Regions from separate parts of the Enterococcus sp. DIV0800 genome, predicted to be linked through region 2. Evidence: predicted binding sites of a transcription regulator. Region 2 holds the regulator's gene; each other region holds the start of a gene.
The links. The regulator HrcA, encoded in region 2, represses chaperone genes, less so after heat shock. The targets are predictions, from matches to a motif close to TTAGCACTCNNNNNNNNNGAGTGCTAA.

Region 1 (6,018 bases), 100 kb from region 2:
ACCGATGAAATGATCGCTTATCTAGGGATCGAAGCCTTCAAGCATGTCGTTGAAAATAATGGTAACACCGTCATTATGCCAAGTAATTTGACGGAGCTGGGCAATGTGCCAGCAATCAAAGAAATTTGGCAACAAACGAAATAAGATTATCCACAGTGAAAATTGTGGTAAAATACCAAGACGGATAAATGGACCAACTATTTTTACGAGCTAGGAGTTGAAGCAACATCGCAGCAAAGAAACAAACCCCGAAAATTATTTCAGCAATCGTTGTGCTATTGGCGGGGATTTATGGTGTTTACTCGCAAGTAAAGCCTAATAACGAAACAAATCAGGCGGTTAAAGAAGTAGCTGTTAGTCAGCTTTCAGAAATACCTGATTATGATGGAACCCACCAAACGATTGAGTTGAATCGTAATCAACCGGCGTTTTCCAAAAGTGATCTTTCGTTGGATAATGGAACGTGGACGCGTTTTTCCAATCTGGATCACTTGAACCGCGTAGGTACTGCTAATGGTATGTTAGGTAAAGACCTGATGCCGCACCAAGAGCGAGAGCGTCTGTATGTGAAGCCTACGGGTTGGCGTCAGAAGTTTTATAGTGACGAGCCGTTGTATAATCGGGCGCATTTGATCGCTTATCAGTTTTCTGGTGAGAACAATAATCTCAAGAATCTAATGACCGGAACGGCCTCGCTGAATGATCCCGGGATGAATGATCACGAAATCGAGATTGGAAATTATATTCGAAAAACCAATCATCATGTCCGTTATCGTGTGACACCTTATTTTAAAGAGGATGAATTAGTCGCTCGCGGCGTACAGATGGAAGCCCAAAGTATTGAAGACGACCAGATTTCGTTTAACCTCTTCATTTACAATGTACAGGATGGCATTAAGATTGATTATCAAAATGGCTATTCGCAAAAAGAATAGAACAAAAGCTGGAGCAAATAATGCTTCAGCTTTTTTTTGACTTTAGTAAAAAAGCACTGGGGGACAAGCGGAAAAATGATTTATCAAGTAAAATAATACCTATAGAAATTGTCGAGAAAGTTGGTGTTAAGATGGAATGGAATAAAAGATTTAACGCGGACCAACAGCCTTTGGATCAAGAAGTCAGCACATTTATTGCGAATCCTTTATGGGAAAAGCTGATTAATAGCCTTCAAACCACCTATCAGGTTGAGCCTAAACTAGCTTATAGTAGTTGTTCGATGGGAAACGGGTATTGGAAGGGCTGGAATCTCAAGTTTAAGAAAGGCGGGAAATCATTGTGTACGGTATATCCAAAAGCGGGTTATTTTACAGCATTGATTTCATTAAACTCGCAGGAATTGGCTGATGCGGAAGTTTTACTTCAATTCTGTGACGACTATACGAAAAGACTTTATCAAACTGTTGCAGCTAGTAAGTTGGGAAAAGCATTATCCTTTGAAGTAACAAATGAAAAAATTCTACAGGACGTCTTAGCTTTTGCAGATTTAAGGGCGGGAATGGCTAAGAAAAAGAATTAAATAATTGAAAAAGAATCAAAAAAAGAAGCCGAAGAAAATTTTCTTCGGCTTTTAAATTAGCTTAATGAGCTACTGTTTTCCATTACTTCATCAATCAAGCCGTAAGCTTTTGCTTCTTCGGCGGTCATGAAGTTATCACGTTCGGTATCTCTTTCGATGATTTCAAGAGGTTGACCAGTACGTTCAGCTAAAATGTTGTTCAAGCGCTCGCGCGTCTTCAAAATATGACGTGCTGCGATTTCAATTTCAGTTGCTTGTCCTTGGGCGCCGCCAAGAGGTTGGTGGATCATGATTTCAGCATTCGGCAAAGCAAAGCGTTTGCCTTTGGTACCAGCTGTTAATAGGAAGCTGCCCATTGAAGCAGCCATTCCAAGAACGATTGTTTGTACATCTGCTTTTACAAAGTTCATTGTATCAAAAATCGCCATACCGGCAGTAACGCTACCACCAGGAGAGTTAACGTAAAGATAGATATCTTTTTCAGAGTCTTGGGCATCCAAGAAGAGTAATTGAGCGATGATGGTATTGGCCATATCGTCGTTTACTTCACCGCTTAACATAATGATGCGGTCTTTCAATAGACGTGAATAAATGTCGTAAGCTCGTTCACCACGAGATGATTGTTCAATGACTGTAGGAACTAAGTTCATAGTGAGTCCTCCTTAAAAATATTGATCATATTTATTTTAGCACAAACAGGGTTTGATTGCTAAAACCTAAAAAAAGTATACAACTTTGGTCAGTCTTGGTCAAATAGAATGATTCGTGTTTTTTGCTTGGCTCGAACTATCCTAGAAACAGGAAAATATGGTACTATTAATAACGCAGAGATAAGAATTATCGTTCCTTTTTTTGCTGTGATGCATACCCAAATGACTTGGCGAAATGAACAGTGTGTTGAATCGCAGTCTTATTTTTGAAAAAAATATTTTTATCAACGAATTAGGAGGGGAAAATGTGGAAATCGCACTTATTGGACTTATTGGTGTATTAATCGGCGCGTGTATTACCGGTATCGCAGTCTTTTCAATTTTAAAGTATATTGATTTACAGCATCATCGTGAAAGAGAACTGGAGCATAAGGTCAAAGAAATCGAAACAATTAATTTATTGAACAAGAAAATTAATGAGATTTTATCAAAGCGTAACGTTTTGATGCAAGATTATGTATCTTTTAACTCCTTTGATGATTGCTATATTACTATTGATGATTTCATTTATTTGAACTCATTCACGGCACAAAATAATTTTTATTTACCTAATTACATGATTGAAGAATTTTTTAAAAATATTTCTCATCGAAAAGTTATTCTATCACCTGAAGAGACAGTTAAAATCGGCGGGTACACTTACAAAGGCGGCCGAGTGGTCATGGAGACCTTCTCAGAACAGTTATTAGAAATTTTAGACGAAAAAAGACAGCAGTTGGCTCGTTCAACGAAGCAGCCTTTGCATTATTTCAAGGCGTCTTAATAAAAATAAGCGGTCACCGCTTTTCAACCGATTCATAAGTTAATTTTGTGATTACAACGAGGTGAGGATAGATGACAGTAATTATAGCCCATCGCGGTAGTGCAGGAACGCATCCTGAAAATACATTACCGGCGTTTATGGAAGCTGTTAGAAGCGGAGCAGATGGCATCGAGCTGGATGTTCATTTGACGGCCGATCAACAGCTGGTAGTCATTCATGATGAAAGCGTCGATCGAACGACTGACGGTAAAGGGTTGGTTCGTGAATTGACATTAGAAGAAATTAAAGAACTAGATGCCGGCAGCTGGTTTGATAAAAAATATCAAGCGACAAAAATTTCGACGTTGCAGGAAGTCTTGAATTTATTGCTGCAAATGCGTTTTCGTGGCTTTTTATGTATTGAAATCAAAACGAATAAATTTCATTATCCGGGAATTGAAGAAAAAATATCAGCGGTAATGACTAGCAAAGAATGGCCTTTTACTTATTGGTACGCGAGTTTTAATCTTGATTCCTTAGAAATCATGCATGAATACGAACCAGACGCACAATATGATTTGATTCAAAAAAATGCTCTTGATAAGTATCAGCTAGTTTTGGATTCGCCTTTTATTGAAGGTCTGCATCCAAGCTACGATTGGATCAAACAAAACCCTGAAATCGTTAAAACTTTTGAAAAGTCGCTTCGTCCCTGGACGCCTAATTTGTATGAAACGATGATGAGTTGCTTTGAAAAAGAATTTGCCGGGATCATTACCGATTTTCCAGAGAAAGCGCTTCGTGCTAGAAGTAGGTTCAAGCAATGAAGATCATCGCAATCGTCGGTCCAACTGCCGTCGGGAAAACGAGTTTGAGTATCGATTTAGCCCAGCGCTTCAATGGCGAGATCATCAGTGGTGATTCCTTGCAAGTTTATCGCGGTTTAGATATTGGAACAGCGAAAGTTACGACAGAAGAAATGGCCGGGATTTCTCATCATCTAATTGATGTCCGTGGGATTCATGACAGCTATTCGGCCGCGGATTTTCAGCACGAAGCCCGTCTTGCGATTGAAGATATCAGTCGACGTGGGAAACTACCGATTGTAGTTGGCGGCACCGGACTTTATATCCAATCGTTATTGTGGGATTACAAGTTGGGACGTGAAGGAGAAGTAGAAGATACTGGGCTGCGAGAAAAACATGAAGCCTTCGCAGAAAAAAATGGCAATCTAGCATTGTGGCAGCAATTGCAAACAATCGACCCATTAGCCGCAGAAAAAATTCATTTCAATAATCGTAAAAAAGTGATTCGTGCTATGGAAGTCTTTGAACTGACGGGACACTCCATCTTAGCACCGAAAGAGCAGCCACAAAAGCTTTATGATAGCTTCTTGATTGGTCTAAATACGGATCGAAAAATACTTTATCAACGAATTAATCAACGTGTGGACATTATGGTGGAGCAAGGCTTACTAGCTGAAGCGGAAAAATTGGCCAATACGCCAGAGGTTCAAGCCGCTCAAGGGATTGGCTATAAGGAACTGTTTCCTTATTTTGCGGGTAACGTTACCTTGGAGTCTGCTCTTGAAGAAATAAAATTACATTCCAGACGCTATGCTAAGCGTCAATTAACATGGTTTCGCAATCGGATGTCGGTAAATTGGTATGATCTTGTCCAACAGCCGGAAAGACTTCATGAAATTGAAGACACGATTGAAAAATGGTTAGAGGAGGAAACGAATTGACAGAAAGAGTCATCCTAGTCGGCGTTGAGACAGATGAAAGTAAACACAATTATTTAGAATCGATGCATGAGCTGGCTGGACTAACCAAAACAGCCCATGGTGAAATCGTTCATTCATTAACGCAAAAACGTCCAAAAATTGATCGACAAACGATTATCGGAAAGGGCAAAGTGCAGGAATTAGCGGAGTTGGTAGACGCTCATGAAGCGGAGCTAGTCATTTTTAACCATGCCTTATCACCGCGGCAAAGCCAAACGATCGAAGCAATGATCGGCGTACCGGTTATTGACCGGATTCAGTTGATCTTAGATATTTTTGCGCAACGAGCTCGTTCAAAAGAGGGCAAGTTGCAAGTTGAGTTGGCCCAATTAGACTATTTATTGCCTCGTCTGATGGGACAGGGTCAGAGTCTTTCTCGTTTAGGCGGGGGAATCGGCACGCGTGGCCCTGGTGAGACAAAACTAGAGACGGATCGTCGACACATTCGTCGCCGTGTTTCAGCCATCAAAAAAGAGTTGAAAGAAGTCGAAGCTCATCGAGAAAGAAGTCGACAGAAGCGCCAGCAATCAAGCGTCTTTCAAATGGGGCTGATTGGCTATACAAATGCTGGGAAATCCACGATCTTAAATCTATTAACCAATGCGGATACATATTCAGAAGATCAGCTATTTGCCACATTAGATCCTTTGACCAAGCGTTGGCACTTGCCTCAAGGAATGGAGACGACGATCACTGATACGGTGGGTTTTATTCAAGATCTGCCGACGCAATTAGTTGATGCTTTTCATTCGACTTTAGAAGAAAGTAAAGGGATGGATCTGCTACTGCACATTGTTGATGCCAGCTCAGAAGATCGACAACAACAAGAAAAGACAGTCATAGAGCTTTTGAAAGAACTTGAAATGGACGATATTCCAATCTTGACGATTTATAATAAAGCTGATCGGATCGACGAGTTTTCATTTGCGCCGACTTTGTTTCCTAGTGTTTTGATCTCAGCTAAATCCCTTAAAGGAAAAGATCTGCTGGCTGACGCTATCAAACAGGAGATTATGAATTTGCTTGAGCCTTATTTGATTACATTAGGGGCCGATGAAGGGCAAGCGTTAAGTGAAATGAAACGAGAGACCCTCGTTTTAAGCGAGGACTTTGACGAAGAGCAGGAAAAATATATCGTGCGGGGCTTCGCTAAGAAAAAGTCTCTTTGGATTAGGAGAATGGAAGATGAATTGGACAACGAAACTGGCGCCTGAGCTAGTAGTAAAGATCGATCAAGTCGATCAACAAATCGGAGAACGACTGC
Region 2 (6,018 bases):
ACAATCTACTTCAGCTTACATTCACATTCCATTCTGTGAACACATCTGTTACTACTGCGACTTTAATAAAGTCTTTATTGAGGGGCAGCCAGTCGATGATTATATAGAAGCATTATTAAAAGAAGCACGGCTTGCACTGGTGAAGAACCCAGTAAAGAAAATGGCGACAGTTTACGTCGGCGGCGGCACGCCAACCTCTTTGAGCGCAGCCCAATTGGATCGGCTGTTAAGTGGACTGCGGGAGATTTTGCCTTTTGATCAAGGTGAATTCACGGTTGAAGCGAATCCTGGGGATCTTTCAGCGGACAAATTAACAGTCATGAAAAATTACGGCGTCAATCGTTTGTCCATGGGGGTGCAAACCTTTGATGATCGGTTGCTAAAAAAAATTGGCCGTAAGCATACGGCACAAGATGTTTATGACACGATCCGCTTATTAGAAGAAAAGGATTTTCGCAATGTGACGATAGATTTGATTTATGCGCTTCCCGGTCAAAGTTTAGAAAGTTTTCGTGATACGGTGGCAAAAGCGTTAGCGTTAGACTTGCCTCATTATGCGTTGTATTCGTTGATTTTAGAAAATCAAACAATGTTTATGAATTGGGTACGACGAGGGAAAATGCAGCTGCCGGAGCAAGAGATCGAAGCTCAGATGTATTCGGAAACAATCGAAGCAATGGAAAAAGCCGGCCGCAAGCAATATGAAATTAGTAATTTTGCGACACCGGGCTTTGAAAGTAAACACAATCTCGTCTACTGGAACAATCAAAATTATTTTGGCTTAGGAGCAGGTGCTAGCGGCTATCTAGGAAATCGGCGCTATAAAAATCGCGGTCCAATCCAGCATTATTTAAAAGCGTTGGCAGCGGATCAGCTGCCGTTGCTGGAGGAAGAAGTACTGACCCGTAAAGAACAGATCGAAGAAGAATTGTTCCTCGGCTTAAGAAAAATTTTAGGAGTAGAAAAACGCGTTTTTGCTAAACGTTTTGGTCAAAGTTTGACGGAAGTTTATGGCCCATTGATTGAGCAATTAAAGGCGCAAAACCTCTTAGTGGAGAGCGATACAAGGATTCATCTGACCAAGCAAGGATTGTTTCGCGGCAATGATGTTTTCCAAGAATTTTTACTGAATAAAAATGATTAGCACTCTTGTTCAGAGAGTGCTAATTTTTTGTATTTATTCCTTGACTTCTTTAACAGATGTGGTATATTAATAATCGAGTTAGCACTTAAAAAGAAAGAGTGCTAACTAAAGGATGAGAAGAATGTTAACAGAAAGACAAAAACTGATTCTCAGCTTGATCATCCAAGACTTTACCAACACGGGTCAGCCGGTTGGATCAAAAAGGTTAATGGAAGAAGGCGTGAAAGCAAGTTCCGCGACTATCCGCAATGATATGAAAGCCTTAGAAGAGCTAGGTCTGTTGGAGAAGACTCATTCTTCATCTGGACGAATTCCTTCGATTTCTGGGTATCGTTATTATGTGGATCATTTACTAACGCCAGCGAAGGTGAGCAATCAAGAAGTAGATCAGATTCGCAGTTCGCTAAAAAAAGATATTCACGAGATTGATGATATCATTCAACAATCTGCTAAAATGCTTTCTCAAGTGACCAGCTATACAGCATTTTCTCTCGGTCCAGAAATGAAAGATCGGACGTTAACCGGCTTTCGGATCGTGCCGTTGAATGATCGGCAGATTTTAGCGATCATCGTGACGGATAAAGGCAATGTGGAAAGCCAAGTGTTTCGCATTCCGGAAAATGTCGCGAGTCAAGATTTAGAGAAGATGGTCCAGATCATTAATGATCGTTTAGTCGGACAGCCTTTAGTGAGCGTCTATCAGAAATTAAGAACAGAGATTCCTATGATCTTGCATCGCTATTTTCAAACTACCGAAGGTATCAGTCATTTGTTTGACGTGATTTTGAACGATGCGTTTGAAGACAAGGTCTTTGTGAGTGGCCGGATGAATATTTTGAATTTTAATCCAGAACAAGACTTAAACCAAGTAAAATCAATGTACTCTTTAATGCAGAATTCCGATGAGTTGACGCAGCTTTTATTGCCGTCAGACAATAACATCCATGTGCGGATCGGTGCTGAACTCGGCAACGATTTGTTTGATCATTTAAGTATGATCCAGGCGAATTATGAAATTCGCGGACATGGCCGTGGAACGATCGCATTGTTAGGGCCGACATCGATGCCTTATTCAAAGGTCTTTGGTTTATTGGAAGTTTTTCGTTATGAGTTAACAAATGCATTGAATGATTATTATCGTTCGTTGGATTTGTATCATTAATAGGATTTCTAAAAAGAAAGGAAGTACGCGTGGTGGCAAAAGAAAAAAAACACGAAGCGGAAGAAGAATTAGAAGAGGTTGAAACGACTGAAACTGATCCAACTGAAGCAGAAGAAATCGACATCCCGGAACTTTCGGAAGTTGAAGCGTTGACTGAGAAATTTAACGAGATGGAAGATAAGTTCTTGCGAGCTCGCGCTGAGATCGCGAACATGTCGAATCGCAACAAAAATGAACGTGAACAGCTTGTTCGTTACCGTTCACAAGACTTAGGCAAGAAGCTGTTGCCGGCGATCGATAATTTAGAAAGAGCTTTAGCAACTGAAGTGACTGACGATCAAGGAGCCAGCCTGAAAAAAGGGGTTGAGATGGTACTTGAAAGTTTGTCTGTTGCATTGAAAGAAGAAGGTATCACAGAAATCAAGGCAGAAGGTGAAGCCTTTGATCCTAATCTACATCAAGCGGTTCAAACCGTTCCTGTAGATGACGATCACAAGGCGGACACGATTGTCACTGTCTTGCAAAAAGGCTATCAACTACATGACCGCGTATTGCGTCCCGCAATGGTCGTTGTAGCTCAATAATAAATCAATCTAAAATTAATAAAAGAAAAAGGAGATTTTCAACTATGAGTAAAATTATTGGTATTGACTTAGGAACAACAAACTCAGCAGTCGCTGTCTTAGAAGGCGGAGAAGCTAAAATCATTACAAACCCAGAAGGAAATCGTACAACGCCATCTGTCGTTTCATTTAAAAATGGTGAAATCCAAGTCGGAGAAGTTGCAAAGCGTCAAGCAGTAACCAATCCTAACACGATTTCTTCAATCAAACGCCACATGGGCGAAGCTGGCTACAAGGTAGATGTTGAAGGCAAATCTTACACACCACAAGAAATCTCAGCGATGGTTTTACAATACATCAAAGGCTTCGCGGAAGATTATCTAGGCGAAAAAGTAGAAAAAGCAGTCATCACTGTTCCTGCTTACTTCAATGACTCACAACGTCAAGCAACCAAAGACGCTGGTAAAATCGCTGGCTTAGAAGTTGAACGGATCGTCAACGAACCAACTGCCGCAGCATTAGCTTATGGTTTAGACAAAACAGACAAAGACGAAAAAATCTTAGTATTTGACCTTGGTGGTGGTACCTTCGACGTGTCAATCCTTGAATTAGGTGACGGCGTATTCGACGTATTATCTACTGCTGGTGACAACAGTCTAGGTGGGGATGACTTTGATAACAAGATCATCGATTTCTTAGTTGCAGATTTTAAACAAGCGAATGGCATTGATCTTTCTAAAGATAAAATGGCGATGCAACGTTTGAAAGACGCTGCTGAAAAAGCGAAAAAAGATTTATCAGGTGTCAGCTCAACACAAATCAGCTTACCGTTTATCACAGCTGGCGATGCTGGTCCATTGCACTTAGAAACAACTTTATCTCGTGCGAAATTCGATGAAATCACAGCTGACTTAGTAGAGCGTACGAAGAACCCTGTTCGTCAAGCGTTGAAAGATGCTGGCTTATCACAATCTGATATTGACGAAGTTATTTTAGTCGGTGGTTCAACTCGTATCCCTGCAGTTGTTGAAGCAGTCCGCAAAGAAACAAATAAAGAACCAAACAAATCTGTTAACCCTGACGAAGTAGTAGCGATGGGTGCAGCGATCCAAGGTGGCGTGATCACTGGTGATGTGAAGGACGTTGTCTTACTAGACGTAACACCATTATCATTAGGGATCGAAACGATGGGTGGCGTGTTCACTAAATTGATCGACCGCAACACGACGATCCCAACAAGCAAATCACAAGTATTCTCAACTGCTGCTGACAACCAACCTGCAGTAGACATCCATGTCTTGCAAGGGGAACGTCCAATGGCTGCGGATAACAAAACATTAGGTCGCTTCCAATTAACTGATATTCCAGCGGCACCTCGTGGCATCCCTCAAATCGAAGTATCATTTGATATCGATAAAAACGGGATCGTAAATGTATCTGCAAAAGATTTGGGAACACAAAAAGAACAAAAAATCACGATCAAATCTTCATCTGGTTTATCAGACGACGAAATCGATCGCATGGTGAAAGACGCTGAAGCAAACTCTGAAGCGGATAAAGCACGTAAAGAAGAAGTAGACTTACGTAATGACGTGGATGCTTTACTATTCTCTGTTGATAAAACATTGAAAGAATTAGAAGGCAAAGTAGACGCTGATGAAGTCAAAAAAGCAGAAGATGCTCGCGATGAATTGAAAGCAGCAGTCGAAGCCAACGATATCGAACAAATGAAAGAAAAACGTGACGCGTTAAACGAAATCGTTCAAAACTTAACGGTTAAACTTTACGAACAAGCGGCTCAACAACAAGCAGATGCTGATCCAAACGCAGCGCAAGGCGGCGCGGATGATGTCGTAGATGCTGATTTTGAAGAAGTTAACGATGACGACAAATAATTGATTCGTTGCTAAAGGCCAAAGTCATCACTTTGGCCTTTTTTCTTTCAAATTTATAAAAGCTTAGCAAACTCGTTCAGCTTTTTGCCAGTTTTTCTTCTCGCTTTAGCGAGATTAGAAAAAAGGTATGCGTAATGACAATCAGATTCATTTTTCGTGTTTTTGGAAAAATGATTACCTAATTAGGAGTTAGCTGAGCAATAAGACTAAAATTTTGAGAAATGGCTTCTCACATTTAGCAAAATTTTCGCTTATTGCCGAAAAAGCTAGTTCGTTAAGCCGGACATCCAGGACGACTTCTCGAATATTGCAGTAAATGTTTATTCAGTAAGTTGAACATCTTAGAAAAAATCTAAGAAGAGTATCGTATCGATTTTTTGTGTGATACAATACTAACGATTCTATGAAATTATGGAGGGAAGCCAATGGCTACAAAACGAGATTATTACGAAGTCCTTGGAGTACAAAAAGGCGCTTCGGATGATGAAATAAAAAAGGCTTACCGCAAGCTTTCCAAGCAATACCATCCGGATATCAATAAAGAACCTGACGCAGAAGAAAAGTTTAAAGAAATCTCTGAAGCCTATGAAATCTTAAGTGATGCCCAAAAACGGGCAGCTTATGATCAATACGGTCATGCGGGAACTGATCCAAACTTTGGTGCTGGCGGAGCAGGTGGCTTTGGCGGTGCTGGTGGTTTTGGTGGAGCAGGCGGCTTTGGGTTTGAAGATATTTTTGAATCTTTCTTTGGCGGCGGTGGTTCTCGTCAAGCCGATCCAAAAGCTCCAAGACAAGGTTCTGACCTACAATATTCCATTAACTTGGAATTTGAAGAAGCAATCTTCGGTGTTGAGAAGGATATCAAATACAATCGCGAAGAAACTTGCCACACTTGTCACGGAAACGGCGCAAAACCAGGGACTGAACCAGAAGTCTGTCATAAATGTCATGGCGCTGGAACAATCAATGTGGAACATCAAACGCCGCTTGGCCGTGTGATGAGCCGTCAAACCTGTGATGTTTGTCATGGAACAGGGAAAGAAATCAAGGACCCTTGTCCAACTTGTCATGGAACAGGTCATGAGAAACGTCCGCACACAGTCAAGGTCAAAGTACCGGCTGGGGTCGAAGATGGCCAACAAATGCGTTTAGCAGATCAAGGGGAAGCGGGCATCAACGGCGGACCTTATGGTGATCTTTATGTGGTCTTCAAGGTTAAAGAGAGCGATCTCTTCGATCGTGATGGCGCAGAGA
Region 3 (6,018 bases), 870 kb from region 2:
GGTGACCTTTGCCGTTGCCGGGACTCGCTCGGCTTTCAAGGAGCGAATCGCTAAGCAAGAATGGGCACAAACCCAAACGGTCATGAAAAAATTGATCAAAGCGCAGGACTTTCAGGAAGAAAAATTAGCTGGGGGACAACAGGCGTATAAAGCACTTGATCCAAATGGTAAGATTCTAGGTTACCTTTTTATTACCGAAGCCTATGGTTATGGCAGTGAGGTCAGTGTTATGAGTGCCATAACCGATGGAAAAGTTGTCGGTGTGGATATTTTGGATGCGTCAAATGAAACACCTGGATTGGGGCAAAACGTCACAAAAAAAGAGTTTGTTGATCAATTTTCCAATCTCCAAGGTTCACCAGAAATTGTCAAAAGTGCCCCTACTAGTGAAAATCAAGTAGAAGCGGTCACCGGTGCAACCAAATCGTCAACAGCCGTTGTGAAATCAGTCGAGAAAGCACTTGCTCTTTTTGATCAAGTCGCTGACTCAGAGAAATAAGGGGGAGAAGGAATGGAAAACGAAAAGAAATTCGCCATTTTTACTAAAGGATTAATTAAAGAAAATCCGGTTCTTCGCCTAATGTTAGGCACTTGTCCCACCTTGGCTGTGACGACATCGGCAATGAATGGCTTGGGGATGGGGATCGCCGCTACGATTGTCTTGTTAGGTTCCAACATCGTTATTTCGCTTTTACGAAAAGTGATTCCCGATCGGGTAAGAATCCCCGCCTTTATTACGATCATCGCAGGTTTTGTAACAGTGGTTCAATTGCTGGTAAAAGCTTTGGCACCAGCGCTAGATGCGACCTTGGGGATTTATTTGCCGCTGATCGTAGTAAACTGCATCATTCTTGGTCGGGCAGAAGCTTATGCGAAGAATCATCCAGTCATCCAATCTGCTTTAGACGGTTTGGGGATGGGGGTGGGCTTCACCATGGCGCTTTTTTGTATGGGAGGCATCCGGGAATTATTAGGTAGCGGGACCTTATTAGGTTTTTCCATCACTGCCGGGGTTGTTCCGCCAATGACGATTATGCTGCTGCCGCCAGGAGGATTCTTTGTATTTGGCATGCTTGTCATGGTAGCGAATAAACTTAGCGACCGCGAGAGCAAGGAAATAGATTGCTCCGCCTGTCCAATTGCCGAAGCTTGTACCACGATTTGTGAAGAAAAGGCGGGTGAGGACTAATGCAGGCCTTTGTTACTATTTTAGTTGCTGGGATTCTAACGGATAATTTTGTTTTGTCGCAATTTTTAGGGATCTGTCCTTTTCTAGGTGTATCAAAAAAATTGGATACTGCTGTAGGAATGTCTTTAGCGGTTACTTTTGTTATGGTTTTAGCGACCTTAGTGACGTATCCGATCTACAGTGCTTTGCTGATTCCAATGGGGTTGGACTATTTACAAACGATTGTGTTCATCCTGACGATTGCCGCACTTGTTCAGTTGGTGGAAGTCGTGATGAAACGCTATATGACACCTTTGTACAATGCTTTGGGTATCTATCTGCCTTTAATTACAACCAACTGCGCAGTACTAGGCGTAACGATTTTGAACTTTTCGAAAAATTATAGCTTTATTCAATCGATAGTTAACGCTTTTGCTGCTGGCATCGGATTTTTAGTCGCAATGGTGATTTTTGCAGGCGTTCGCGGTCGATTAGAGGGCAACGACATTCCTAAATCATTACAAGGATTGCCGATCACTTTGATTGCGGCAGCAATCGTCGCATTATCATTTTTAGGTTTTGCGGGATTAGCAGAAGGATTGTTCCGCTAAATCTGTTGATTGAAGGAAATTGCAGGAATCATTCAGACAAAATAGGGGGGACGTAAATGACGGAGATCATGTTACCCATTGGTATCGTCAGTGGAATGGGATTGATCGCAGGAGTGATCCTTTCACTAGCCACGATCATTTTTCATAAGCCAGTCGATGAGAAAGAAGAAGCACTAAGAGAAGCGTTGCCCGGGATTAACTGCGGGGCCTGCGGCTTTTCCGGTTGTGATGGGTATGCAAAAGCCATGGCGCAAGGCCAGGCCGGCGCAACCAACTGTACACCTGGCGGAGCCTCCACACGGACAGCTTTGTCCGCGATTTTAGGTGTAGAAGTTGGAGAGGTAGATAGAGTCGCCGCCTTTGTTCGTTGCAATGGAACGTGCGAATTTACGAATAAGAAAATGGATTATGCAGGAACGAGTACTTGTTATGGTGCCAATCAAATCTTTGGTGGTCCGCAAGCCTGTCAATTTGGCTGTATGGGCTTTGGTGATTGCCAGACTGTCTGTGATTATGATGCGATCGAAGTAGTGGATGGGATCGCGAAGATTGATTCAGAAAAATGTGTCGGTTGTCTAAAGTGTATCGCGGTATGTCCGAAAAACTTAATCAAGATGCTGCCCGCCGAAAATACTTCGATCGTGGCTTGCTCTAATCAGGAAAAAGGCGGAGGAGTACGTAAAATCTGTGATGTCGGCTGTATTACTTGTAATCGTTGTGTGAAGACCTGTTCGCAAAAAGCCATCAAAATGGTCAACAATGTAGCGGTGATTGATCCGGAGCTCTGTATTAATTGTGGCGAGTGCGTAGAAATTTGTCCGCAAAATTGTATTGTAGAGATGACTAAAAAGAAAGTTGTTCACAGTTAATCGCAAAAATGGAAGGAGCATCCTCGATTGGTTGAAGATGCTCCTTCCATTTTTAGGGATATTAATGATAAACGCTGAAGTGCTCTTTCTCGTGTTTTGGCGTGATCACTTCATCGATCATTGCGACCGCGTAATCGGCCATGCTGATTTCGCTTTTTCCAGCAGCATTTTTTCGTAAATATTCATCACTAACTTGATATTGACCGGTTCGTTCACCGTCAGGAATAAAATTTGCGGCAGGGCTTAAATAAGTCCAGTCTAAATCTTGCTGCTCTTTTAGCTCAAGAAATGCTTGGTACATATTGTAGGCTGTTGGATAGTAAACTGCGTTAGGATCAGAAAGATCAATCATGCGATGCTCCTCATCAACGAACAAAGAGGATGTTCCACCAACGACTAGTAGACGCGTTTGACTGCCCTTTAACAAGTCGGTTAGATGGCGTAATGAAGTTTGATGCAGAAATTCTTTGCCCACCGGTGGGCGAAAGGCATCAATGACAACATCAAAATAAGTTAGGTCCTGTGTTGTTAATTCAAATAAATCTTTGACTAAAATAGGAACCTTTACTTCTAACTTTTCTGGATGGCGCACGATCGCAGTTACCGCTAAATCACGATTCAGCGCTTCTTTTAATAGGTGTGAGCCGGCATTGCCGGTAGCACCAATAATTGCTACTTTCATCAAAAAACCTCCTTAAACTGATTGCTTAATATCAGTTTAAGGAGGTTTTTCTAAAAAGGCAAAAGATTAGTGCTGAATCAACTTATCTGAATGAACAGCGAGCTGGGTCAGAATCACTAATAAGTTCATACCGACATGGGTGATCATGGAGGTCCAAATTCGTCCGCTATAACGATACATGCCGCAGAATAAGAAGCCCAGCCCCGCATACAAAAGATAGTGGCCATCGTTATGGGCGAAGGCAAACAACAGCGAACTGAGTAGTGCTGGAATGAGAAAGCCGAATCTTTTTTCTAGTGATCCGAAAATTGCACGCCGGAAAACGAATTCTTCCATAATTGGACCAGCGATAGTAGTAGCGAAAATGAAGACCATATTGTTCATGATCAAATCCACAATATTTTGCGTATTTTGAGAAGTAGCGGATTGACCTAGGAAGCGCTGCTCAATTTGCAAAATAAGCATTTGCAAGAGTAGCGAAGCCGGTATACCAATGATGCCAATCAAAATGGCGATCAGGACTTTTTTTTGTTGAGACTCGATGCCGAAGAGCTGAGACTTGTAACGATAAAAGATCATCAACGCCGCCCCTAAGAAATAAGTCAACGTTGTCAGCTGAATAATTTGCGAGGGATTTGCGCGAAAGACTTGCAAAAAGATCACGGGCGAGAACAAAACTAAGCCATAAGTAAAGATCGTAATAAAGCTATATTTTTTTGCGTTCATTATTTTTCCTTTCTAAACTCTTATTGTTCCCAAGTATACCATAATTCCTATAAAAACTTAGCGGGAGAAAAATCGAAAAAGACAAACGAAGGACTTGCAAAAAGAATCGAAAATGAGTATGATAATAACTGTGAGTTAGCACTCTAAGTTATCGAGTGCTAACAACTTGAATATCATTACTAGTTGGAGGGATTTATCGTGTTAAAACCATTAGGTGATCGTGTCATTCTTGAAGTAACTCAAGAAGAAGAAAAAACAGTTGGAGGTTTAGTCTTAGCTTCTGCAGCCAAAGAAAAACCACAAACAGCAAAAGTTGTCGCTGTCGGTGAAGGCAATGTACTAGAAAACGGTCAAAAAAGTCCAATGCCAGTAGCTGTTGGTGATATGGTAATGTTTGAAAAATATTCTGGGACAGAAGTAAAATATGACGGCAGTGAATACTTGATTATCGCTGCAAAAGATATTATGGCAATCGTCGAATAAAAATAATGAGGTGAAGAAATTATGACAAAAGAAATCAAATTTTCTGAAGACGCACGCGCAGCAATGCTTCGTGGGGTAGACAAATTAGCAGATACAGTGAAAGTAACATTAGGGCCAAAAGGACGTAATGTTGTTTTAGAAAAATCATATGGTTCTCCATTGATCACAAATGATGGGGTCACTATCGCAAAAGATATCGAATTAGAAGACCACTTTGAAAACATGGGCGCTAAGCTTGTTTCTGAAGTTGCTTCAAAAACCAACGATATCGCTGGTGACGGAACAACTACAGCCACCGTTTTGACTCAAGCAATCGTTCGTGAAGGCTTGAAAAACGTGACTGCCGGCGCAAACCCAATGGGAATTCGTCGCGGGATCGAAATGGCAACCAAAGCAGCTGTTGAAGAATTACACAGCATTTCTAAAGTCGTTGACTCAAAAGATGCTATTGCACAAGTTGCGGCCGTTTCATCTGGCAGTGAAGAAGTCGGTAAATTGATCGCTGAAGCAATGGAAAAAGTTGGTAACGATGGCGTTATTACCATTGAAGAATCTAAAGGGATCGATACAGAATTAGATGTTGTTGAAGGGATGCAATTCGATCGAGGTTACTTATCTCAATATATGGTAACTGACAACGATAAAATGGAAGCTGCTTTAGAAAATCCATACATCTTGATCACCGACAAGAAAATCTCGAACATCCAAGATATCTTGCCATTGTTAGAACAAGTGTTGCAACAATCCCGTTCATTATTGATCATCGCTGACGATGTTGATGGTGAAGCATTACCAACCTTAGTCTTGAACAAGATCCGTGGAACATTTAACGTTGTGGCAGTGAAAGCTCCTGGTTTTGGCGATCGTCGCAAAGCAATGCTTGAAGACATCGCGATCTTGACTGGTGCGACGGTCATTACTGAAGACTTAGGTTTAGATCTTAAAGAAGCTACAATCGAAAACTTGGGGACAGCTGGTAAAGTCGTTGTTGATAAAGACAATACTACGATCGTTGAAGGATCAGGTGACAAAGAACGCTTGACTGAACGCGTAGAATTAATTAAACGTCAAATCAGTGAAACAACTTCTGATTTTGACCGTGAAAAATTACAAGAACGTCTAGCAAAACTTGCTGGCGGAGTTGCCGTCGTTAAAGTTGGTGCGGCGACTGAAACAGAATTAAAAGAATTAAAATTACGAATCGAAGACGCTTTGAATTCAACTCGTGCGGCTGTTGAAGAAGGAATCGTTGCCGGCGGTGGTACTGCCTTAGTCAACGTGATTAAGAAGGTCGCAGATTTAGATGCTGAAGGCGATGCCGCTACTGGTATCAAGATCGTGGTTCGAGCATTAGAAGAACCCGTTCGTCAAATCGCTGAAAATGCTGGCTTTGAAGGCTCAGTCGTTATCGACAAATTGAAAAATGCTGATCGTGGCACTGGTTTCAATGCAGCCTCTGGTGAATATGTTGATATGATC

Region 1: a site for HrcA is predicted at 2,203-2,229, ahead of clpP (ATP-dependent Clp endopeptidase proteolytic subunit ClpP). Genes of this name have one in related genera too.
Region 3: a site for HrcA is predicted at 4,192-4,218, ahead of groES (co-chaperone GroES). Genes of this name have one in related genera too.

The regions. Positions count from the first base shown of each region.
Region 1 covers NZ_CP187898.1:869,970-875,987, forward strand. Annotated here, with positions in the region: gene IGI54_RS04140 (SPFH domain-containing protein) at 1-144, shown strand, start outside; gene IGI54_RS04145 (DNA/RNA non-specific endonuclease) at 279-935, shown strand; gene IGI54_RS04150 (DUF3788 domain-containing protein) at 956-1,516, shown strand; gene clpP (ATP-dependent Clp endopeptidase proteolytic subunit ClpP) at 1,573-2,166, opposite strand; gene IGI54_RS04160 (hypothetical protein) at 2,474-2,989, shown strand; gene IGI54_RS04165 (glycerophosphodiester phosphodiesterase) at 3,061-3,795, shown strand; gene miaA (tRNA (adenosine(37)-N6)-dimethylallyltransferase MiaA) at 3,792-4,715, shown strand; gene hflX (GTPase HflX) at 4,712-5,968, shown strand; gene IGI54_RS04180 (aminotransferase class I/II-fold pyridoxal phosphate-dependent enzyme) at 5,940-6,018, shown strand, end outside.
Region 2 covers NZ_CP187898.1:972,804-978,821, forward strand. Annotated here, with positions in the region: gene hemW (radical SAM family heme chaperone HemW) at 1-1,144, shown strand, start outside; gene hrcA (heat-inducible transcriptional repressor HrcA) at 1,266-2,306, shown strand; gene grpE (nucleotide exchange factor GrpE) at 2,339-2,890, shown strand; gene dnaK (molecular chaperone DnaK) at 2,935-4,764, shown strand; gene dnaJ (molecular chaperone DnaJ) at 5,190-6,018, shown strand, end outside.
Region 3 covers NZ_CP187898.1:1,838,743-1,844,760, reverse strand. Annotated here, with positions in the region: gene IGI54_RS09005 (FMN-binding protein) at 1-499, shown strand, start outside; gene rsxE (electron transport complex subunit RsxE) at 512-1,189, shown strand; gene IGI54_RS08995 (electron transport complex protein RnfA) at 1,189-1,779, shown strand; gene IGI54_RS08990 (RnfABCDGE type electron transport complex subunit B) at 1,836-2,648, shown strand; gene IGI54_RS08985 (NAD(P)-dependent oxidoreductase) at 2,710-3,330, opposite strand; gene IGI54_RS08980 (CPBP family intramembrane glutamic endopeptidase) at 3,397-4,056, opposite strand; gene groES (co-chaperone GroES) at 4,255-4,539, shown strand; gene groL (chaperonin GroEL) at 4,561-6,018, shown strand, end outside.